Regions from separate parts of the Caldalkalibacillus horti genome, predicted to be linked through region 1. Evidence: riboswitches for the same ligand, from Rfam matches in the RefSeq annotation. Region 1 holds a riboswitch; each other region holds the start of a gene.
The links. Region 1 has a riboswitch for cobalamin ahead of J2S11_RS01795 (ABC transporter substrate-binding protein). Riboswitches for the same ligand answer to the same signal wherever they lie in the genome.
Positions count from the first base shown of each region.

Region 2: another riboswitch for cobalamin. It lies ahead of J2S11_RS11660 (S-layer homology domain-containing protein); the one in region 1 lies ahead of J2S11_RS01795 (ABC transporter substrate-binding protein).
Region 3: another riboswitch for cobalamin. It lies ahead of J2S11_RS20485 (ribonucleoside-diphosphate reductase subunit alpha); the one in region 1 lies ahead of J2S11_RS01795 (ABC transporter substrate-binding protein).
Region 4: another riboswitch for cobalamin. It lies ahead of metE (5-methyltetrahydropteroyltriglutamate--homocysteine S-methyltransferase); the one in region 1 lies ahead of J2S11_RS01795 (ABC transporter substrate-binding protein).

Region 1 is NZ_JAUSTY010000001.1:387,090-392,977, reverse strand. It holds gene J2S11_RS01820 (MFS transporter) at 1-211, shown strand, start outside; gene J2S11_RS01815 (DUF2797 domain-containing protein) at 297-1,109, shown strand; gene J2S11_RS01810 (DUF3221 domain-containing protein) at 1,208-1,552, shown strand; gene J2S11_RS01805 (AbrB family transcriptional regulator) at 1,889-2,926, shown strand; gene J2S11_RS01800 (hypothetical protein) at 3,024-3,284, shown strand; cobalamin riboswitch at 3,421-3,609, shown strand; gene J2S11_RS01795 (ABC transporter substrate-binding protein) at 3,964-4,995, shown strand; gene J2S11_RS01790 (FecCD family ABC transporter permease) at 4,961-5,888, shown strand, end outside.
Region 2 is NZ_JAUSTY010000009.1:8,671-14,558, reverse strand. It holds gene J2S11_RS11660 (S-layer homology domain-containing protein) at 1-3,154, opposite strand, end outside; cobalamin riboswitch at 3,323-3,512, opposite strand; gene J2S11_RS11655 (response regulator) at 3,753-4,847, opposite strand; gene J2S11_RS11650 (sensor histidine kinase) at 4,828-5,888, opposite strand, start outside.
Region 3 is NZ_JAUSTY010000026.1:269-6,156, forward strand. It holds gene J2S11_RS20485 (ribonucleoside-diphosphate reductase subunit alpha) at 116-2,371, opposite strand; cobalamin riboswitch at 2,580-2,761, opposite strand; gene J2S11_RS20490 (hypothetical protein) at 3,089-3,226, shown strand; gene J2S11_RS20495 (TetR/AcrR family transcriptional regulator) at 3,309-3,830, shown strand; gene J2S11_RS20500 (MFS transporter) at 3,960-5,096, shown strand; gene yunB (sporulation protein YunB) at 5,140-5,853, shown strand.
Region 4 is NZ_JAUSTY010000021.1:6,098-11,985, reverse strand. It holds gene J2S11_RS18635 (N-acetylmuramoyl-L-alanine amidase family protein) at 1-570, opposite strand, end outside; gene J2S11_RS18630 (DUF896 domain-containing protein) at 936-1,169, opposite strand; gene yneA (cell division suppressor protein YneA) at 1,281-1,571, opposite strand; gene lexA (transcriptional repressor LexA) at 1,780-2,409, shown strand; gene J2S11_RS18615 (DUF3221 domain-containing protein) at 2,607-3,032, opposite strand; cobalamin riboswitch at 3,191-3,381, shown strand; gene metE (5-methyltetrahydropteroyltriglutamate--homocysteine S-methyltransferase) at 3,535-5,823, shown strand; gene J2S11_RS18605 (acyl-CoA thioesterase) at 5,844-5,888, shown strand, end outside.

The sequences.
Region 1 (5,888 bases):
CAAAAGCTTACTCCCTACCGGGAACGTAATGGCAGGGATCAGCTTTGCCCTTGGAAGTATTTTTGGACCACTAATGGGAGGAATAACACTTGAGTGGTTTGAAAAAGGAAGTATTTATTTGACCATCTGTGGTATGTTACTTTTTCTACTCATGGCTGGAGTTGTTTTTAGAGAACAAAAAGAAGCATCTAACCAGCGAGTAACAGAATAATACTTGATAGAAGGTAGTCTAATAGTTTAACAACAGACCATCTAAACAATAGACAATATATCTACTAAAATTACAGGAGGGAAACATGCAGATTAAAGGTGTATTACACGGACTGAAACATAGCTACAACGACCCTCTACACTATAGTGTGAAATTTCAAGAAGAGGAACTACCCTTAAATGAATGGCTTGGGTATACGCTGTCCGTTCAATATGAAGGGAAAATAGAGTGCATTCATTGTGGTAGGAAATCCAATAAATCTTTCAATGGGGGGTATTGCTACCCATGCTTTAAGAAGCTACCTGAGAATGATTTATGTATTGTAAAGCCTCATGAATGTCATTTTGACCAGGGAACCTGCCGTGACCCTGAGTGGGGAGAAGCTCATTGTATGATCCCTCACTATGTCTATTTAGCTATTAGTAGTGATATTAAAGTAGGGCTGACCAGGAAAAACAATCAGCTTAAGCGTTGGGGTGATCAAGGGGCAGTGATGGCCGTGCCTATTGCCGAATTACCAACTCGTAAAATGGCTGGTGAGCTAGAGGTCGCTTTAAGTGAGCATGTTCGGGATAAAACGAATTGGAGAAAAATGCTACAGGGAGATGTCCCAGACTTAGATTTACTAGCCTTGCGTGCAGAAATTCTAGAGTATGTACCAGAGGAATTCCAGGGGTTTATCTTAAGAGAAGAGGAAATGGTCGAGTTTACATATCCACAGCTTGAAGCGATAGATAAAATTAAATCCTATAATTTAGATAAGCAGCCTTTGTTTGAAGATCGTTTGATCGGAATAAAAGGACAGTACCTGATTTTTCAGCACGGTGTAATTAACATGAGAAAGTATGCAGGCTATCATATCTCTATAGAAGTTTTCCGAGATGCTCAGTCAGCTTAAGCAATAATAGACCCCTTCTTAACTATACTAGTAGAGAAGGGGTTTCAATTATGAGGCAGAGAAGGAGTTTCAATTATAAGGTAAGGAGGTGGATTCATATGAAAAAAATCACGATGGGGTTCGTGTTAATCGTATTATTCTTAAGTGGTTGTTCGGAGGATTTCCCTGGGCAGGGAATGACATCTAAAGGATACATTGTCGATAAAGAAGAGCAGAGGATTTTAGTAATGACTGATATAACGGAAGATGAAATGAACTCAATGTCTGTAAATGATCTGCTGGTGGAAAGGAGACAGGCAGTGTGGATAGATGTTCCTAAAGATCTATCACCAGCAATAGAAAGTCTAAATATAGGAGACAAGGTCTCCGTATTACATGGTAATGTTGATGATTCATATCCTTTGCAGACAACAGCTATTGAAATTGAAATCGTAGAAAGGTGAATTAGGTTTCACTCTTGGTAGCAAGCCTCCATTGGAACTACAGTAAACTCGACATAAGAGTATTATTAATGACTACCCCCTTTTTAAAATTTAAAAAGGGGGTTTTAAATAATAAAAATTAGGTCTTAAGTAATATTCACTCCTCAATTGAAGCTAATAAACATGCTCCTTTGGTAAGCCGAAGCCTTAATTTCTCTATTTTCCTATTATTCAATAAGTATCTGTTCATTGCGTATCCTCTATTATTCAAGGAGTTCCATCACTTTTTTCAGAGTAATATGCTATACTTTTAGTAGAAATAAAACGACGAAGATCAGACTAAGAAGAAGGGATGACATGGCCGTACAAAAGACACTCTTCCTTTTAGCCGTCACTCTTGTAGGGCTACTTTTTACACTACTAAAAGTTCCTGCAGGCTGGCTAATTGGAGCTTTACTAACGGGAATTTTTTATCGTTTATGGATTGGAAAGTTACAATTTTCGGACTCTGTGTTTAAGCTTGCCTTAGCTCTAGTTGGTGTCAATATTGGGTTTATGATGAACATGAGCTTTTTCTCTAACCTGCTGCATTTTTTTCTTCCTTTATTTGTTGCAATCGGCTTGTTATTAGCAGCTGGGATTGTATTTGGACATTTGCTACATAGGCTGACAGGCTTGGACTCTGTGACAAGCTTTTTTTGTTTTATCCCTGGGGGGGCGTCTGAAGCGGTAGCAATAAGTCAAGAATACGGGGCAAATGAGCCTATTGTAGCTGCGTTTCACTCGACAAGAATCTTTTTATATGTTCTTACCATTCCTATACTTGTAGGAATAACAAATCCACTTCCAAGTAAAACAGGACTTAACCTTAGTGATTACTCTATTACTTTTACTGAAGTACTAGTCATAGGAGTTATTATTATACTTGCTATCTACCTTTCTAAGCTGTACAAGCTTCCAGCCGGTACACTCCTTTATGCCATGCTATTTGGTTTTTTGTTGAATCAATTTGTCTTAGATATTGATAACCCACCATCCTTAATTGTAGCCATAGGGCAGCTTTTATTGGGCGGAATTATTGGCTTAAGATTTACTCGTGAAACGTTCAAAAAGCTGAAGCAGGTAGGAAAGTATGGGATTCTCCTGCTGTTCACTTTTTATGGATTTAGCTTTGCTGTTGCATATCTATTTACCGTTTCATCTCCCTTAGATTTTCTCATGAGCTTACTAAGCTCGGTGCCTGCGGGAGCGGCAGAAATGGCTTCAACTGCCTATTTTCTACAACTAGATGCGTCACTTGTGGCGAGCCTTCAATTAACGAGATTAATTACCATCTTTATTATGATGCCCGTGTTAGCCCATTTGCTTTTTAGAGCTAGAGCTCGTAAGCAGTAAATAATAAATGAAGATACAGCTTTTACAATTTTTAGATTAAATATTATAATATTCTTAAATTACCAAAGCTGTGCTCGTTTGCAGAAGGAGGATACGTATGAAGAAAGCTGTATCCTACCCGTATTATACAGCCTTAAGTCTATTTTTTGGATTTTTATTTGTTTTGATTACAGACTTTATTCTTACTAGAAATATGTCCAATATAGTGACTTTTCCTTTAATAATCATAGGGTATCTATTTTTGGGAGAGACGATGCAACAGGTGGTTTTAAAAAGGGTATCCAACAAAAAAGGTAAGCTATCCCTGAGTATGTGTATGATTTTTTCAATCGTCATGAGCTCTATTTTAGCTTTCTAAGTGAAAGGAAAAGGCTGGATAAGGCTCCTATTAGCCTTTTATAGTAATCTCAACCTAGCCTTTGTTCAATTTAATCTATATAATGAAGCATAGAGAGCTTAAAATATGCAATATGCTTGCTATAGACTGATATAGCAAGATACATATCCAAATAGGTCTCATTTTAGTAAATGGAATGAGGAAAAGGGAAGCTGGTGTAAGTCCAGCGCGGTCCCGCCACTGTAAACGCGAAAAGGCGACGAAAAAACCACTGTGAACCTCATGGGAAGGGAGTCAGCCTTGATGATGCGTAAGTCAGGAGACCTGCCTATTTGGCATAGGGTCTTAAGTATCCTTCGAGGAAAAGGAAGCTTAAGCTAGAAGCAGCAAGGCAGTCAACGAGACTGTTGCCTAAACAAACCATGGCTATATTCCTTATGTGCAGGATAAAGATAAGGGACAAGGTTACCGGTTAACATTAGGTCTGTGTGCTGTATTCATTAGCTGGAGCACCTTTTCATTGGAAAGGTGTTCTTTTACTATCAGACTTTTTTAATTCAGAGGTTGATAGTATAAGAAAAGCTTGTATAGAAGTCTTCTCGAAGAGGTTGTCTAGTCCATCATTAGAGGAAGCTTTTCTAATGAGCTCTATACCAATAAATGAATCAACCTAGAGGGAACCAGTAGGAGGAATGAAAACATGGAATCGTGGAAACTATGGAAAAAATGGGGCTTGCTTAGCCTAGTTCTTATCGTTTGTTTGACGTTAGGATTAGTAGCATGTGGTACAGATAACGCTGATCCAGCACCACAGGGTAATCAAGAGGAAATAGAGGGAGAAGAAGCTCCTAGCACAGAAGGTGAAGCTGAGGGGGAAGAGGCTGGCGACAATGAGCCTAGCTTTCCCATTACAATTACAGATGGTTTAGGAAATGAAATCACAATTGAGGAGCAGCCAGAAACGATTGCTTCTGTTTTTCCAAGTAATACAGAAATGGTTTATGCGTTAGGCTTGGGTGAAAAAGTGGTTGGAGTTTCCGTTTGGTGTAATTTCCCTGTTGAAACCCAAGATGTTGCTAAAATAGGGGATATGGAAATGAATGAGGAGGAAATCCTACTTCTTTCACCTGACCTATTATTGATTTCTCAATCTCAATATAATCAGCAGGTTGAAGCGGTTCAGCGTTTTGAAGAAGTTGGCATTCACGTTATAGCGGTACAGGATGCTTCCAGTTTTGCAGATGTATATGATACATTTCGTCTAATTGGGCAAGCCACTGGAGCTGTTACAGAAGCTGAGGATATCATTGCTGAGATGGAGGAGCGTTTAGCAGCTGTAAAAGAAAAAGCAGAGGCTGTTACGGAACCAAAACGAGTTTGGATTGAGGTATCTCCTTCGCCAGATATTTTTACAACAGGGAAAAACACATTTATGGATGAGATGTTGCAAGTCATCCAAGCGGTGAATATAGCTGGAGAACATGAAGGCTGGGTGAGCTTGACGGAGGAAGAGATTATTCAGCTTAATCCCGATGTGATTATAGCAACGTATGGTAGTTATATGGATGTTGAAGAAGAGGTTATGAATCGTTCAGGGTGGGGAGAGGTGCCCGCTGTGAAAAATGAACAAGTATTTGAGGTGGATGAGGATACAGTAACACGTTCAGGTCCACGTTTAATTGATGGGGTGGAGACACTTGCCAAGCATATTTACCCGGAAATCTTTGAATAGAATTATTTTACTTTATGTTTGCTGTGGAGGGCTTGTTCTTGTAACAAGCCTTCTTGGATTATTTTATAGTAGTGTCACCATCCCAATGAAGGACATCGTGCATATTCTTTTAGAAAAGAGTGTTGGACTTGGGTTGGGATTAGAGATAGAAAAACAGGTAGCCATGATTATCTGGGAAATTCGTCTTCCACGGGTTATTTTGGCAGGTATTGTAGGAGCTTCATTAGCTCTTGCAGGAGCGGCATTCCAGGGGCTATTACGTAATCCCTTAGCTGATCCATATACGATTGGTGTTTCATCAGGAGCAGCGTTAGGAGCAGTAGCTGTCATATTTTTTCAAATCACTTTGGTTGGTCTACAGGGCTTTACCCTTCCTTTATTTTCAATTGCGGGTGGTTTTTTTACGCTACTGTTGGTTTACAGCTTAACACGTCTTTCAGGGCGAGGGATGGCGGTACAGACTATCATTCTGGCGGGCATTATTATTAGCTCGTTTGTAGGAGCTTTTATCTCATTAATTATTGCTCTTAGTGGGACAGAACTACGCCAGATCATTTACTGGATTATGGGTAGTGTAGGGATGAGGGGATGGAGCTATGTTGGCTTGGTACTCCCTTTCTTTTTACTCGGGGCTATTGTTATCATTTGGCACTATCGTGAATTGAACACACTCGCATTAGGAGAGGAAGCAGCTCGTCATGTTGGGGTCAACGTGAATCGGAAAAAGATTTATATTTTAATTGGAGCCTCCCTTTTGACGGGAGGGGCTGTAGCTGTTTCAGGAATGATTGGATTTGTAGGGCTTGTTGTTCCCCATCTTGTACGACTGGTCATTGGTCCGAACCATAAGCATGTTTTACCTTTGTCTGTTCTTGTTGGTAGCTCTTTTCTTA
Region 2 (5,888 bases), on a different contig from region 1:
ATTGGTTATACCTTTCTTCTGTCACCCAATAAAAGCTTGGATAAAGATCAGTTCCATCCGCACTCACCATGACCGATTCTAATTCATCCTGAGCATGTTTGATCGCCTGACGCAAAGAAGCCTTATCCGCTTCTTCCTGCTGGCCCTCATCGTCATCGGCAATTTCAATCACGATTTCAGGAAAAATACTGTAGTATCCTTCTCTGCCTAATGCGGTAAAGTTAGGGTTCGCCCCTTGCAAGGGATCAATATTCCGGTGGTCGCCAATCGGACTGCCGAAAGAGCCTACTCGAATATGCCCATCCTGCAGCAGATAGCTTTCTTCTACATCTTCGGGAATTTGCAAAGTTAAACTGTTGGCCTGGGTCGTAATGTTATATTGTCTGGCAAGGCCAAATACCGGCTCCTGTTCCGGTCCCGACGTGAATCTTAATTGTCCAGTAAAATTGTAAATGCCCGCTAGCTTATTAGCTGGAAACGACAAGCCTTCCAATAAAACTGTAACTTCATCTCCAGCACGAATTTCATCATCCTGGCTCGTCACGTTAGTGATTGCCACTTTCAGTGGTCTTGCGGTCATGACCTGGTACTCGGCCAAACCTTCCTTCTCGACCTTGACGATGTTGCGGCCTTCCTTTAGCAGAACGCTGAACGAACCGCCCTCATTGGAGGTCACGTTTTCCTGCGAGAACGTCCCATCTCCATACAAGAGCGTACCGGCCGCATGGTCGATCTCTGGCTGGAGCACGCTCACGTTACTGCCTGTGGACGGAGTAAACGTAAATACTGCTCCAGGCTCCGTATCCAGGAAGTAAACACTATCGATATCCGCATCAAATGAGCCATTTTGAAGGTTCATGAGGTTATTACCCGTTCTGCCTTCGTTAGCCTTTTGATTACGTTCCTTATTGCTCTCAATGCCGGTGGCAATCCCCGTCTCTTCTTGTCCTACCGTAACAACAAACAAGCCTACATTCTCCGGCCATACCGCACTGAAGGCATTATTATCATCTGTAATATAATGTGACCCATTCACCTTTATAGCATCATAAGAGACTTTGACGATGGCAGTTCCTTCATTTAATGCTTGAATCATTGAATAGCTGCCTGGTTCCCCTTCGGTTATGTCGATCACGTCTTGACCTGAAATAATCTCATAATGGAAATCCGGCTCGAAGAAATAGTTGCCCACTCCTTCTATTAGTGCTTGCCAGCTGCGCAAAGTCAACAAATGAAATTCATCGCCTGGCCCCGCCAGCTTCAAATGATTCTGTTCGTTGATATTTAAATAAATATTGCCTTCCAAGTACGTTCCGCGATTCAAAATCGATTGCGGTGAAAGAACACTTAATTGTTCCGCCGTAACCTCAAGAGACTCATTCGCCTCATTCGCTCTAAACGAGCCAGCGTTTGTTAGCTTCCCTTTCTGACTCACGCGGTAATTGTATTCCTGATTGTTTACCATTTTAAAGCGATAGATAGTTAAACCATTACTACTTGTAGTTTCTATTGGCTTAATTTCTTCAAAGGCCACAAAATGTTTTGTTTTCCGACCGAGAAAAAGCGTCGCTTCCTCCGGCACCGTAAAAGTTATCTCACGTGCTAACGGAATCGCTCCAGAAACTGATTGTGCAGAGGCAGCTATGGTGACAGTGACACTGCTGCTTAATGTCGTAAAGCCTTCTGCGATGCGTCCTTCGCTTGGTTCAAAAGAATAGAAGTACGTATTGCCCGCTATAACCAATACGGGATATTGCCCGGCAGACGTCTTTTGGCCCAACGTTAAAGAGGTATCGTTTGGACTGTTCTGGCCGATCTTGACGGAATAATCCTCATCAACATTCCAGCCTGCATTACTCGCTTTAAGGTTGAGTTGACGGAGCTCAAAGGCCTGATTCGATTCATCCGTTACCGTTAAAACGCCGCCGCCAACACTGAGCCCCTCCGGATCAATACCTCTGTATCGATATTCGCCTACAGGCAAATAAGCCGTATAAATTTTATAAATGTCCTCTTCCCCTGCTCCAATATCTACCTGTTGTCCATCCGGCTTATATACCTCTAAAGTTACGGTTTTGGGTGCCACGGTAAATGTGACATTATGTTCAGGCTGAGTGTTTTCCTCGAATAAACCGGGTTTCTTCGCTTGTTCAAAAGCATGCTGAGCCTGGTCAAGAGCCAATACTTTGGCATTCACCTCTTCCTGCGTCGCGCTCAGGTCGGCAATTAGCTGCTGAGCCGACACAATGACGTCGACCAAAGCATCAAGTTCTTCCTGAATGACCCAGTAGTCCGTTGTGTTGACATCCGATCCGTCTATACTAACCTGTACCGAATTCTGATTTACTTCGGCCTCTTCGATAGCCCTCTCCAAATGTCCCGTGTTCACTTCACTAACGTCATCTTCTTCAGTGGTATCCAGTGCTACGATTAAAGATGTTAAAGCGGCATCCACCAGCTCTTGACTACTTTCCATGTTCGTGAGAACTTGATACGCGTTGTCATATGCTAATTGAACTGCTGAATCGGCAAGAATCTCCCATTTATCAGGAGCACTGTTGATCTCTGCTACTTTTGCCGTTAACGCATCCTTATTGGCAGGGTTAATAAGAACCTCTGAACCATCATAGGTACTGCCTAAGTCTGCCCCAAGCCCATACACCGTGAATTGCCAGCGAATCACATCGCCTGTTTCAACCCGCAGTTCAGCAGCCCCTACATTCGGGAAGCGATCGTTTACTGCATACATCCACCCTGAATCGGAAGTGTAATCAAATTCCTCTAGCCAACTAGCATCCGCTCTGTCGCCTATCCGATCTTCTCCCCCAATTGCATCCAAAATATAGGAAGGAATCTGAAGGGCACCAGGATCGTGGTCGTAAACACTTGCCAGATAGAAGCCGTTCTCAAAACTGCCTCTATAATGGGACCGATCTTCTCCTAACAGTCCTATAATAACCTCTGCTGCATTATCTCCTACTTCAAAGGGCACACGAACCGGCTCTATGATGTAGCCCTGTCCCAAAGTAAACTTTTCAACCGATACTGTCACATAGTTTTCCCCAGAACTAAGCTCCGTTACGTCTTCTGCGGCCATTGCCAATGTCGGACTAACTAATGAAAAAAGCATCAATATAGACAACCACAAAGCCAAAAACCGATTTCCCCTGTTATTCAAAAAGCTCACACCTCTCCCAAATTCGATTGGTTCACCCCATACAAAAACACCTTTTACTGGAAATCAGAAAAGGTGTTTGACATCTGGACATGCCATGCCCAAATAAAGACACAGCTAAACATCTCTCCTTCCATCCTCGTGGAATTATAGACTAAATAAATGGCATGTCTCCTGGCTTCGCTTCATCGCAAGACTAACCTACCTTCCCGTATCCAAACGATACAGTGGCGTATCTCGTTAGCCTGCTCTGCGTTACAGTGGCGGGACCGCGTCAGATTTACACTGATCTTCCAAGCTGTTGTTTAATAACAGCACCATTTACTGAGTATATGAAATTGACAGTCAATCATACAAAGGTGTGAGGTATCTATGTAAGTTAAAACACTATGAAATGACTGGTATTAATATGATAACTTCATCTTATGCTTAACCACATGGAACGTCAAGCTTTATAAGTCTTTGATCGATTCAAAACAATTAAATGGATGAGACAGTCAACTTGAAAAATCCTTCAACTGGATTCCATTTGGAATGATACTGTCCGTTTTTTTCAACAATCGTATTCCCAAATCATCTATTTTTCGAAAAAGCTCTCCTTTCCAATGGCGGGAAGACTTCCCATCTCTTTTTGATATACTTTTATAAAATGCTCGTAATGACTTCGGAAAGATTGATAATCCTTTGCTGCACGGTAAGCTTTCATTAAAAACACGTTTGCTTCCTCGTCCAATTCATTACGCGAAACGATCTTTCTAGCAATTAATATGGATTGGGTTACTTGATTATTTGTAAGAAGCCAGCGAACTAGCCTTATAGCAAAATCGTGATAGCGTATCGCGAGTCCTTCTTGTTCTGGAACGGACCACGTATAAAATTTGTTTTCATACAAGTCGCCAGTAAAGCTTTTTTCCCATTCGAGCGCTTCTTTAACCGTAAATTCATTCCATTCTTTCACACGGTAAACATAGGATTCGAATGAAATAAAGTCCGCATCTATATGAGTCATTTCTAACATAAACTGTTCGTCGAAAGTACGGACTATTGATTTTAAACCATGTGATTGCAATGCCTTACGCAACTGGTAAACTGCCGTATTAAGGTATCCCACCGCATTCTCTAATGGCATTTCTGGAAAAACTTCGTCAATAACTCTATCCCTTGAAACCGCTCGACCTCGCCCAAGAAGTAAAAATGCAAATAATTCTTGACTCTTTTTTGAAATGAACTTCACTTTGCCCGCATCCACACTACTAACCTCTAAACCGCCTAATGCTTTCACTACTAATCGGTTGACATCCATCTCTTTAGGCGGCTTATTATTTTTCTCTCTTGCCCTTTCAATGGTTTGTATCAATCTTTTTTGCGATACTGGCTTAACCATATAATCAAGCGGATACGTATCAAAAGCATCAACCGCATATTCTCGATGAGAAGTCACAAATACAATTTCCATATTTTTTTGACCAGCGCGCAATTGTCGAGCAAGCTCTAATCCACTTTCGTCTGCAATCATAATATCAACAAATGCTATATCGACCACTGTATTTTGCGTGAATAGAAGGGCGTCTTTTACACTTTGAAATCCACCGATTATTTCTATATTTTCTATTCTTCTTAACATTCTTTGCATAATTGCGAGCATCGCTTGTTCATCGTCGATGATGATCACCTTCAACTTTTTCACCTTCTCTCAACGAAAGATAGACGGCACTGCCTTTCCCTAATACGCTGTCAATCCATAAATCTCCGCCACTCATCTTCGCAAATTGGCAACTGACTTGTAGACCTAATCCTGTCCCGCGTTCCCCCTCGGTTCCGATCGTAGAGATGACTTGTCTTTCGGTAAATAATTGTCCTAATAACTTTTTAGACATGCCAATACCTTGATCGCGTATGGTAATCACGATTTTTCCTTCATGATACTTTTCGGCTACAACCTCAACCATTGCCCCCCGGTTAGAAAATTTAATCGCATTGGAAAGTATATTGCGAATTACCATGACAATCGCTTCTCGATCGACATATACAATTATAGCTTCGTCAACTTTAATTGCGATGTCAATATCTTTCGCCTTACTTTTAATAGATAGTATACGATAAGCTTCATAAATAAGATCGACTAAGGCCAACGATTCAGGGTTAAGCGACACGTCATTTTTTTGATTGCGAAACCATTCAAGCACATTGCCAACCGTCATATATGTCGAACGAATTTGTGTACTTAAAAAATCAAGCAGCTCAGCTGTTTCCGACGAGAACATTTGCTTTTCTTCTTCTAGCATTTCTATCAAATTCACCTGAAGAGCAATCGGTTCGCGGATGTCGTGGGAAACAAGGGTAAACAACTGATCTTTCATAAAATTAAGATGTGCAATTTCTTCTAATCGTTGTTGCTTTTCTGTTATATCAAATAATATCGAGACCGTTCCGAGTAATCGGAAGCCTTTGGAATAAAGTGGATACACTTTAACCATGAAATATTTCTCTTCACCATCCATTTCTTTCTTTACTTCTATCGACTTCTCTACCATACTGTTGCACGCATCCAACCACTCAGGCCAATCTTTTAGGAATTCAGACACGTCTTTTCCGATTATTGATTTGCTGTTTTTTTCTTCGAACAACGGCTGTATAAAGATATTGCAGTCAATGATCGTTCCTTTTTGATCGACAGTTAAAACTCCTTCTCGGATGGTATCAACGATAAAAT
Region 3 (5,888 bases), on a different contig from region 1:
GGAAGCCATAGATCATGAAGAACATAGAAACAAAAGAAAAGCTTACACTGGAGTCTCTTTAGGTTGTTTGAGGATGTACCATGCTCAAGCTTGTCTTATCCCCTTTGTTAAGGTATTAACTATGGCAGCTTTCACATTCCTCAATCACTGCACTGGACGTAGAACGAACGTAATATGTCGTTTTCAGCTCAGATTTCCAAGCTAATAGATGCAGATCTAATAAATCCTTCGCTTTAATATTGTTTTGTACATATAAATTGAAGGAAACAGATTGATCAATATGGCGCTGACGCACTCCATTTTGACGAATGCTCCATTTTTGATCAATCACATACGCTGTTTTGTAGTACCAGTTCGTCTTCGCATTTAAATCAGGTGCTGTTACAGGAATCTTATAATCCTTCTTTTCCTCCGAATATTCTTTGCGGAAGATCGGATCAATACTAGCTGTAGAGCCTGCAATAATAGAGGTAGAAGAGTTTGGTGCAACAGCCATGAGATAACCATTACGTACACCATGCTCCTTCACATCCTGCTGAAGAACCTGCCAGTCAGGAGAATGATAGCCTCTTTGCTCAAAATACGCTCCTGTTTCCCAATCAGATCCTTCAAATGCCGGATAAGGAGATTTCTCCTTTGCTAACGTCATGCTTGCTTTTATCGTTAAATATGAGATTTTCTCATACACTTCATCACAATATTCAAGGGAGCGTTCACTTTCCCAAGTAATCCCTTGTAACGCTAGTAGATGGTGCCAGCCAAACGTACCTAGGCCAATTCCACGATACTTTTCATTCGTAATCTGAGCTTGGTGCACCGGAATATTATTTAAATCAATAACGTTATCTAGCATACGCACCTGAATAGGGATCAGGCGCTCAAGCACATCATCACCAACAGCACTTGCTAAGGAAATGGAGGAAAGATTACATACCACAAAATCTCCTGGTTCCTTCACTGTAATAATCTTACCATCCTCGGTTTTCTCTTCAATGACAGTCGTTTGGCTCATGTTCTGCATAATTTCCGTACACAGGTTACTGCAATAAATCATTCCAGCGTGCTTATTTGGGTTAGCACGATTTGCCGCATCACGATAGAACATGTAAGGTGTTCCCGTCTCTAATTGAGAGATCATGACCGATTTAAAGATATCAATAGCGGGTACCGTTGTTTTAGAAAGAGTAGGGTGTGCTACACACTCCTGGTATTTCTCCCTAAACGAGCCACTGCCTTGTTTTTCATCGTAAAAATCCTCTAGAGAATAGCCCATCACCTTACGAATTTCGTGTGGGTCAAAGAGATACCAATCCTCTCTGTTTTCTACAGCTTCCATAAACACATCCGGTATAGAGACACCTGTAAATAAATCATGGGTACGGAAACGCTCATCCCCATTGTTAAGGCGCGCGTCTAGGAACGGGAAGATATCTTTATGCCACACATCTAAATAGACAGCAATAGCACCCTGTCTTTGACCTAATTGATCAACACTGACAGCCGTATTGTTGAGCTGCTTCATCCAAGGAATAACACCAGAGGATATCCCTTTAAAGCCTTTGATATCACTACCTCTAGCTCTAATCTTTCCTAAGTAGACTCCGATTCCCCCGCCACCCTTGGACAGGTTAGCGATATCTGTATTGGAATCATAGATCCCTCTTAAACTATCATCTACTGTATCAATAAAGCAGCTAGAGAGCTGACCGTAGCTTTTACCGGCGTTAGCTAGGGTCGGTGTAGCCACTGTCATGTAAAGATTACTTAATGCCCAATACGCTTCTTTAACCAACTCAAGGCGCTTCTCTTTCTTTTCTTTTAACATAAGGGTCATGGCAATAATCATGAAACGTTCCTGAGGTAACTCGTACACCTCTTTTTGATAACCCTTCGCTAGATAACGATCTGCCAGGGTCAACAAGCCAATGTATGTAAATTTATGATCGTGATCAGGGGTAATTTCCTGCTCTAGTATTCCTATTTCTTCCTTAGTATAGCTTGTTAGAATCTGATCGTTGTAAATACCTAGGTCTGTTAGCTCCTTAATTAACAGATACAAAGAGCCGTACTTTTTGTCAGCCTCAATGCCACGAGTCGTACTAGCAGAATGATAGAGCTTATCTAAATAAATGCTCGCTGCAAAGTATGTCCAATCAGGCTCGGAAGCTGTAATGCGTTCAAGTGCAGAAAGGACTAGTAAACTAGTGACCTTATCTAATGTAGGTTCCTCCATATATTCGTAGGTAAGCTTAACCTTCTCTTTGTATTCATCCAATGGTAGTGAATACGGCTTGGCCTGTTCCTCCATATACTGTTCAAGACTAGTAAAATCTGTCGTAATATCTGTGTATCTTACTTTTGTTTGTAGCATGATTTCTCCTCCTATGCACATTAGAAAAACTTGGCTTAGCGCCAAGTCATGGCGAAAGCCTTAGATTTTCTTATACTATCTACCTTTAAACTTATAAATTTTGATAGTAAAATAAAAAGCTCATCTCAGAAGATGAGCACATAGAATGAAGGCAGACCACACGTCAATTAGTCCTTTTTCATTCTATCTTCTCAGCTCCCGAAGAAGACAGTCTGTAACTATAAAGGCAGGTCTCCTGACTTATGCTTCTCCTTACTTTAAGCCCTTCCCGTGAGAGTCACAGTGGATGTGCTTATTTCATCAGCATGTACAGTTGCGGGTACAGTTTTGGCTTTGAACCAAATTCCCTTTTTAAGTCGATGAATCGACACCTTTATAGCAAAAATATACTAAATATTGAATTCTCAATTGAGAACAACACTAAATATTGATTTCGTAACTAGAATTATAAACTCAACATCTCTGTTTGGCAACATGATTTTTTTACCCCCAAAAGCTAAATCTTACTCCAATGCACATGAGACAAGGACTCACCAAGATAAAAAAATTTTCTTTTGAAAAAAAGAGTTTTTTATTTCATTCTTTAAATCCCTGTATTTGTTAATTGTGTAGAATGAAGGGTTGTTTATAATAAATTAAAATAGGATAATTGAATGAAGAGGATCATACCTCTTATTAGCGTAAACGTAAGTGTTCTACTAGAGGGGAGAGAAAGAGATGGGCTTACTTTTAATCTTAATCGGATTTTTAGGAGTGTTTATATTGAGTAATCAGTATACGATGGTTAAAAACCAACGTAGGGAGATTGAGCTTTTAGAGGAGATTGCTGATAAATTAAATAGAATAAGAGAATAGGATATAACAAGGTTATCGGTTGTCACTTCATAACTACTATGATATTAATAGAGTGATCGTTCTATACAAAGGTGGAAATAGTATGAGTAAAAAAAAGGAAGATTTATTGCAACATTCGGAAAGGCTATTTTATGAATATGGCTTTCATGCGATAGGACTGAAAAGGGTTGTAAATGAAGCCAATGTAGCTCTTATGACACTGTATAACCACTTTGCGTCCAAGGAAGAGTTGGTTTTAGCTGTATTAAAAAGGAGAGGGGAGAGATATTTCAAGTTATTACAGTCCTCTATCCAAAATTATTCCTCAGCAAGTGCGGCTGAATTAGCAGAGGGACATCTAGCATGGATTCGGCAGCATAGCTCGAAAGGATGTATGTTTTTACGCGCTAAAGAGGAATTTGCTTCGAGCGAAGAGTATGAGATTGTGGAATATGTAAATCAACATAAGCAAGCCTTAATATCTTATTTTGAAGAGCTTGGTTTTCAGCAGAAACAAGCGATTCAACTCGCTTTATTATTCGAAGGAGCTACAGCTTTAGCGGAAGTCCTAGATGCTGAACAGGTTAGTGAGCAGCTCCGTCATTTAGTTAAAGGAATTTCGTAAGCATTATGCTTACTTTTTTTAAAACAAAATATAATGATCGTTCTATCTAAAGTTAATGATAATAGAAAAGGGATCAGACAATAGTTCTCATTCAAAAGTACACGTACTAAAGAATTGGAGGAAAAACGGATGTGGAAACTGGTATTCCTTGGTGTAGCCATGATTGCTGTAACATATGCATTGGCCCGGCTCAGCTTCGGATTATTTTTACCTGATATAGCAGAATCACTTCGTTTAACAGCAGGTGAAGCAGGAATGATTGGATCAACAGCATATATTGCATACACGTTTGCTTTGCTAACATCTTCTTTCCTCATCCAACGATGGGGGACGAAAAAGGTCGTACAATGCTCTGGTTTAAGTGCCCTTCTAGGATTAATAGGAATAGCTCTTGCTCAAGATGTCTATACAATGGTTTTGTGTAGCTTTATAGGGGGAGTAGGGAGTGGTTGGGCATCCCCTGCTCTTAGTCAGGTAGCTTCCATCTCTTTAAAGGATAACGAAAAGGATAAAGCTAATACGTGGATAAATAGTGGAACGAGCTTTGGTCTCATTCTGACGGGGCCGATTGCGCTAGCTTTATCGGAATACTGGCGTCTAGCCTACCTATTTTTTGCTGTAATCGCACTTTTCGTTCTCATTTGGAGCTCTAAAAGTATTCCAAGCTATAAGCTAAAGCTTCATGAAGGGGAAGCTAAACAACCAATAGTAGGCTCACTTGTGAAAGCAAAAAATTTACTGCTGGCTTCTTTACTGGCAGGAGGTGTTTCTTCCGTATATTGGACATTTTCAAGAAGCTATATAAATGTAATGTACGAGATGAGTGCCAATGATAGTGTCATCTTTTGGATTATAATGGGGATCGCTGGAATAGGTGGTGCTATGGCTGGTCGCGTCATTCATAAAATTGGGCTGGCTTATGCGTATCGTCTTATTCTTGGGATCATGCTGTTTTCTATTAGCTCAATTACAATACCTACAATGGTAACTGTTTATGTATCTGGTCTGTTGTTTGGAGTTTCATTTATTTTTTTGACAGGCTTGTTTATTGTATGGGGCACACGCTTATTTCCTTCCTCGCCTGCAATGGGAGTGAGTTTGGCTTTCTTAGCCCTTGGAGCTGGTCAATCGGTTGGGTCTTTTGCCGCGGGGTTACTTATAGAAGCGACCTCTTATCTATTTTGTTTTTTGTTTGTGCCGTTAATCGGTCTGGTTGGTCTACTTATTCCTGTAAACAAAAAAGTTTGTCAGGCTTATACCATGTAGACGAGCCCTGCTGCATACGTATTAATGTAGGAGGGGATGTTCGATGTCGAAGGGGTTTAGACCAGCAACCCAGCGTTCCTTTTTAAAGAAGAGGCATATATTCCTTATCGTACTAGTGATTATACTAATCATTTCCATTCAAGGCTTTCTTTTTGTTGAACGAAATTTAGAGCCCGCTTTAAAAAACATAGCGGCAACACATGTTAAGCAAATTGCTACCCTAACGATAAGTGATGCAATAAGCCATAAGCTTAGTCAGGATATCGGATCTAATGAAGTCGTTATCTTTGAAAAGGATGAGGATGGTAAAATCATACTGATTACATTTGATCAAGCCAAACAGGCAGAAATCGTTTCAACGGTTATTGATCGAGCGAACGAGGAGCTTAGAGAGCTTTCAAACAGTCCAATTCGAATTCCACTAGGGCAAGCGTTAAACAGTAATATTTTGGCCCAGCTTGGTCCACTTGTGCCCATTACACTTGTACCCATGGGAGCAGCTAAAGCAGATATTTCTATTGAGATGGAGGAGGCAGGGATTAACGTCGTTTCCATTACCGTCTATTTAAAAATTCAAGCAGATGTCCGCATCGTCATTCCGTTTTCCTCTGACGAAGCAGTGGTTTCAACCTCCTTACCAATTGACTTCATTGTGCTGCCAGGCGAAGTGCCTAATGTTTATGTAAAAAATTCGGATGGATCAGTCACCCCTGTACCTTTAGCCATCCCAACTGATGATTTAGTGGATACACCCTAAATTTGAATGTGTATGTGCTATGCTCCTCTGGTCAT
Region 4 (5,888 bases), on a different contig from region 1:
CTGTCCATTTTGTTGCCTAACACCTACGTTTAATCTCTTAGCCATTTCTACGATTGGAACATATACGCTATTATTAAGCTGGACCGGACGATATACTCCTGTAAAAGCTTGTCCATTAATAGAAAGCGTCATCGGTTTTGAAATCACAACCGTCTTTTCTTTGGCTTGCCAACCGACATCTAATCCAAGAAATTCACTAACAAATCGTACAGGAACCATTGTACGGGATTTGGACATGTATGGATGAGTATCAATTTGATGAGCTTGTCCATTCACCGTAACCGTTCTTGAGTTAAGGTTTAAATGGATCGTTGCTTGATCTCGTTTAATCTCTACCTGTAAAGCTGACTTATTCCAATTAACCTGAGCTCCCATAGCTTCTGCTACAAAACGAATTGGGACAAACGTACGGTTGTCCTTTAATTCTGGAGGAACATCAGGGCTTTGCTGCTTTCCTTCAACGATTAATTTAATCGCCTGATTTGCGCTTACACCTACCTCAGAATATGTACCTACTACTAATAGTGAGGCAAGTAAAAAAAAGAAAAAAAGACTGGCCTTTTTCTTCATGCTGTTCCCCTCTCCATACATTAATTCCAATATGTTGACTATTGTGACATGGCTTTATGATTGATCGGGTTCCTAAACTCTTGATGTACCAGCCTCCCTCCATTTTATTATTTGAAATAACTTGAAAAAACCTTTATTATTAAAGATTTTATACCTATTTTGACGAACTGTGTCTGAAAAAGTTGTCCAAAAAAATGTGAACATTTCCCCCTATCTTTCTAAGCCCTAAGTATAAAAGGAAAGTTGGTGCTAAAATTTTTTTCGTTAATTGGTCAGGGACAATCCGAGCCTCTTTAGACATACAAATAAAAACAAAAAAAGCCAGTTTTTGATAACTGACTTCCTTTAAAGGTCAACCTATTTATTTAATGCTTCTTGCGCTTTGCTTGCTCATTCTTTAGCTTCTGTGGGGTTACATCGTCCCCATTCGGATCTACGATCGTTACATTCATTAGGTCTGACTTTAAAGAGGAACGTAACGTCTTAAGATATTCCGCTCGCAGCTCCTTCTGCTCCTCTTTCTCTGCATTAGTCAAACCTGATTCTTTATCCTTTTTGGCAAGCTCATTAATCCGTTGAATCTTCTCCGTTGAAAGCAAAACAATCCCTCACAATACGAAATATAGTTCAGTTCATGTATCCGTATTATAGCATGTTTCGTTCAGCTTGGGCAAAATATGCTCACTGCTTTCCACTTAGGGAAGCATACATCACTTATAGCCAATCATTATCGCTAATTCTTGACCAGGGTAAATCACAACCGAATCCAGTCCATTCAGCTTTTGGATTAGCCTAACATACTCTTGTACCGATAGTCCCATACTCTTGTGGTGCTCAGTAGCAATCTTCCAAAGAGTATCACCATGCTCAATAATGACAGACGACTCTTCAGCATCCCCCGCAGTAGCTAGAACAGAAGTCATGGTATAGAAAACAATAAACAAGATGATAACAAACACGATCACATAAGAATAATCCTTTAACAATTTAAGCATTGACATTTCCTTCACCTCATCATATATAGTGGTCTTTCATTAAAATTGTTCACCTGGAGTCAAACATTTGTTTCCAAAACGTTTGTTCGTTTTTATTATAAACAGAACAGATATTCTCGTCAACTATTTTTTCGAACTTATGTTTGTTCTTATTTTTGTTCTGTGTTATAATGCTTATAAGTAGAATTTGGTAATTAATATTGAGGTGATTGGAATGAAAACATTATCGAACCGACAACGTGCCATCCTAGAATTTATTAAAAGCGAAGTAAAAGACAAAGGATATCCACCTTCAGTAAGAGAAATTGGTGAAGCCGTAGGACTAGCTTCTAGCTCCACTGTACACGGGCATTTAGCACGTTTAGAGAAGAAAGGCTTAATACGCCGAGATCCAACTAAGCCAAGAGCCATTGAAATCCTTGATGATGAGTTTATCCGTAGCGAGGAAATTCAAAGCACACCGTTTGTTCGCGTCCCTGTTATAGGTAAAGTTACAGCTGGACAACCTATCACCGCTATTGAGAACGTGGATGAATATTTCCCTCTTCCAGAGCGCTTTGCACATGATTCCGAGCACATCTACATGCTTTCCGTACAAGGTGACAGTATGATTGAAGCAGGTATCTATGATAGAGATTATGTCATTGTGAAGCAGCAGAACGTAGCGAATAACGGAGATATTGTCGTAGCCATGACGGATGAAGGAGAAGCTACAATTAAACGCTTCTTTAAAGAAAAGGATTACTTCAGACTACAGCCTGAAAATTCATCTCTTGAACCTATCATTCTTCGAGACGTATCCATTCTTGGAAAAGTAGTAGGAGTATTTCGCACCCTACATTAATACTTGAGTTAGATTATTATGCTAGCTATGTTACATGAACTAGATATTACTTCGAGCATATTTAAAGCCCGTTACTCCAACTTGTGGAGTACGGGCTTTTCTTGTTGTTTATTGTTCAATCTAAGTGGTTGTGATTTCATCCTAAAATCACAACATATTATTACAACATATCTTACATTTTAAAGTACACTTTTTCCTTAGTCTACAATCTGAACAGCAATGGCCCTGCCTTGCATCGGATACGACTCAGCCAAGGTACCCGTATGATAAACTCTAACCATCTGCCCTTTAATAAGTCTATCCTTGGTTATCTCATTCCCCTCCTTGTCGTAAAATGTAACAGCTTCATCAAAAGAAAAACTAATCGCTTCTTTTCCCTGCCATTCGGATTGAGGAATATCTGCATGTTCGATACCTTGAATAACTAAGATAGAATTTCCGCCCTCGGCAATTGAATAAATCATTCCCTCAAAGTAAGGTGTATCATCTAAAGAGCCCCCCTCGCCTGTCGACATGCCATCCGTTCCACATCCAGCTAAAAGAACTATTGTTAGACCTAGAAGTAATAGATAATATAATGGCTTTGACTCTACCTTCATTTTTGTTGTTATTTTCTTCGTCACTCTAATCCACCCCATCTCAAGTTTCTTGTACTCTATTATAGACGTAATAAATCCTTAAAATGTTTAACTAATTCATAATCTTGACATAACTTAGTAGAAGTGATACCCTCCTCTTAACTATGAACGCTTTGTCATGGCGTTTTGGTGAAGGAAGAACATTTGAATAAGTGGAAACAGGTTCCTTGATTGAATCAAGGATTAAAAGGGAAGCCCGGTGCAATTCCGGTACGGTCCCGCCACTGTGAAGGATGAGTTAGCTCAAGGTAAGCCACTGATCACCTATGATTGGGAAGGCGTGAGCTAATGTTGAATCTTAAGTCAGGAGACCTGCCTGTTTCGACAGCACTGTTTTTAACCTACGGGAGATAGGGAGGTGTTAGGACTCGATTAATAAGCATGGGTAATCTATACCCTTATTCTTTGGTGTCTCTAACTATCTTTATGAACGTTGGAGATGCCTTTTTTGTGCCTTTTTAGTTAATAATGGAATGGAGATGAAGCGATGAAATGCAGTAACCTTGGATATCCGCGTATTGGAGAGAATCGCGAGTGGAAAAAAACATTAGAGACATTTTGGGCTGGAAAGCTAACAGAAGAAGAATTTTATGAGCAAACAACACAGCTTCGATTACACCATCTTCAAAAGCAAAAGGAAAAAGGGATTGACATCATTCCAGTAAACGACTTTACGTTCTATGATCATATGCTAGATATGGCCGTTATGTTCGGTCTTGTCCCTAAGCGCTTTTCTTATTCGGGTGGACGTGTTCCTCTATCCACTTACTTTGCTATGGCCAGGGGAGAGCAAAACGCTGTAGCCTGCGAAATGACAAAGTGGTTTAATACAAACTACCATTACATCGTTCCAGAGCTTGACGACGTTACCCCACACCTAACCGAGAACAAGCCACTGACAGCGTATAAAGAAGCTAAAGAGAAGCTTGGCATTAAAAGTAAGCCAGTACTTATTGGTCCATATACATTTGTAAAATTATCTAAAGGCTATGAGAAAAAGGATCTAGCACAAACCATTCTATCCTTTCTCCCTCTCTATGAGCAAATTGTAAAAGAGCTACAGAAAGAAGGAGTTGAATGGGTTCAAATCGATGAGCCAGCTCTAGTTACTGCTTGTACAAAGTCAGAAAAAGAGCTTCTTTTCAGCATCTTTGAAAGACTTCATACAGCCGCACCACAGCTTAACATTATGCTACAAACCTACTTTGATTCCATCGTGCCTGAGTCAGATTGGCTGAACCTGCCTGTACAAGGAATAGGGTTAGATTTTGTACACGGTGTAGAACAGAACCTTACGCAGTTACACATCTCTGGCTTTCCAGAAGACAAAGTCCTGGCTGTCGGTCTCATTGATGGAAGAAATGTTTGGCGCACTACTTTGTCTAAGAAATGGGAGCTGATTGAAGAGCTTTTACAGATTGTAGAAGCAGATCGAATTTGGCTCCAGCCATCCTGTAGCCTGCTACATGTTCCTGTAAGCGCCCAAAAGGAATCTCATTTAGCCTATGAAATTAGAAGTGCACTAGCGTTCGCTGATGAAAAACTAGATGAAATCGTCCTGCTGAGCAAACGACACACACTAGGGGCAGAAGCAACGAAAAAGGAATTTACAGAGCATGAAGAAGCCCAGCAGCTATTACTCCATTCCCCCACTAGAGCTCGTACAAAGGTGCATGAAGCCGTTCAGAGCATACAGGAGGATCATATCGGGAGACATAGCTCGTTCAACGAACGAAAAGAAATTCAACAGAAAACTTGGGACCTTCCTCTTCTTCCAACAACAACAATAGGTAGCTTCCCTCAATCAGCTGAGGTGCGCCAGGCACGCCAGAAGTTCAGAAAATTTGAGTGGTCCGAGAAGCAATACGAAGAGTATATCGAAGATAAAATAAAGGAATGGATTAACATTCAAGAAGATATAGGGCTTGACGTACTCGTTCACGGAGAGTTTGAGCGTACAGATATGGTTGAGTTTTTTGGTGAAAAGCTAGGTGGCTTTGTCTTTACTAAATATGGCTGGGTACAGTCCTATGGTTCGCGTTGTGTGAGACCACCCATTGTCTACGCTGATGTTGAATTCCTTGAGCCTATGACCGTTAAAGAAAGTGTATTTGCTAAGTCACTAACTCAGAAACCAGTTAAAGGAATGCTAACGGGACCTGTCACCATCCTGAATTGGTCATTTATTCGCGACGATATTTCAAGAAAGCAGGTTGCCTACCAAATTGCCCTTGCCTTGCAGCAGGAAGTAAAAGCACTTGAGGATGCAGGAATTAACATGATCCAGGTGGATGAACCCGCCTTGCGTGAAGGATTGCCTTTGAAGAAGGCAGATTGGAATGAGTATCTGAGCTGGGCTGTTACAGCGTTTCGCTTAACCACTTCCTCCGTGGCAGACAGCACGCAAATTCATACCCATATGTGCTATTGTGAATTCCATGATTTCATTCATGTGATTAGTGAGCTTGATGCCGATGTTATCTCTATTGAAACGTCTCGAAGCCATGGAGAGCTTATCGCTGCCTTTGAACAAAATATCTATGACAAAGGAATTGGTCTAGGAGTCTATGACATCCACAGCCCCCGTATTCCTGAAGTAGATGAAATGTCCAAAATGATTCAACGAGCATTGGACGTCTTAAACCCTTCACAATTCTGGATCAACCCTGATTGTGGGCTAAAAACTAGAGGAGTAGATGAAACCATTCCATCCTTGAAAAATATGGTTGTAGCAACACAAGCTGTTCGACAGCAGCTACTTCAACAGAAATCCTAGTTAGACAATGGAGGATGAACATGACTCTTAAAGCAAAGCCCGTACATGAATCTAGGACTCTTTTA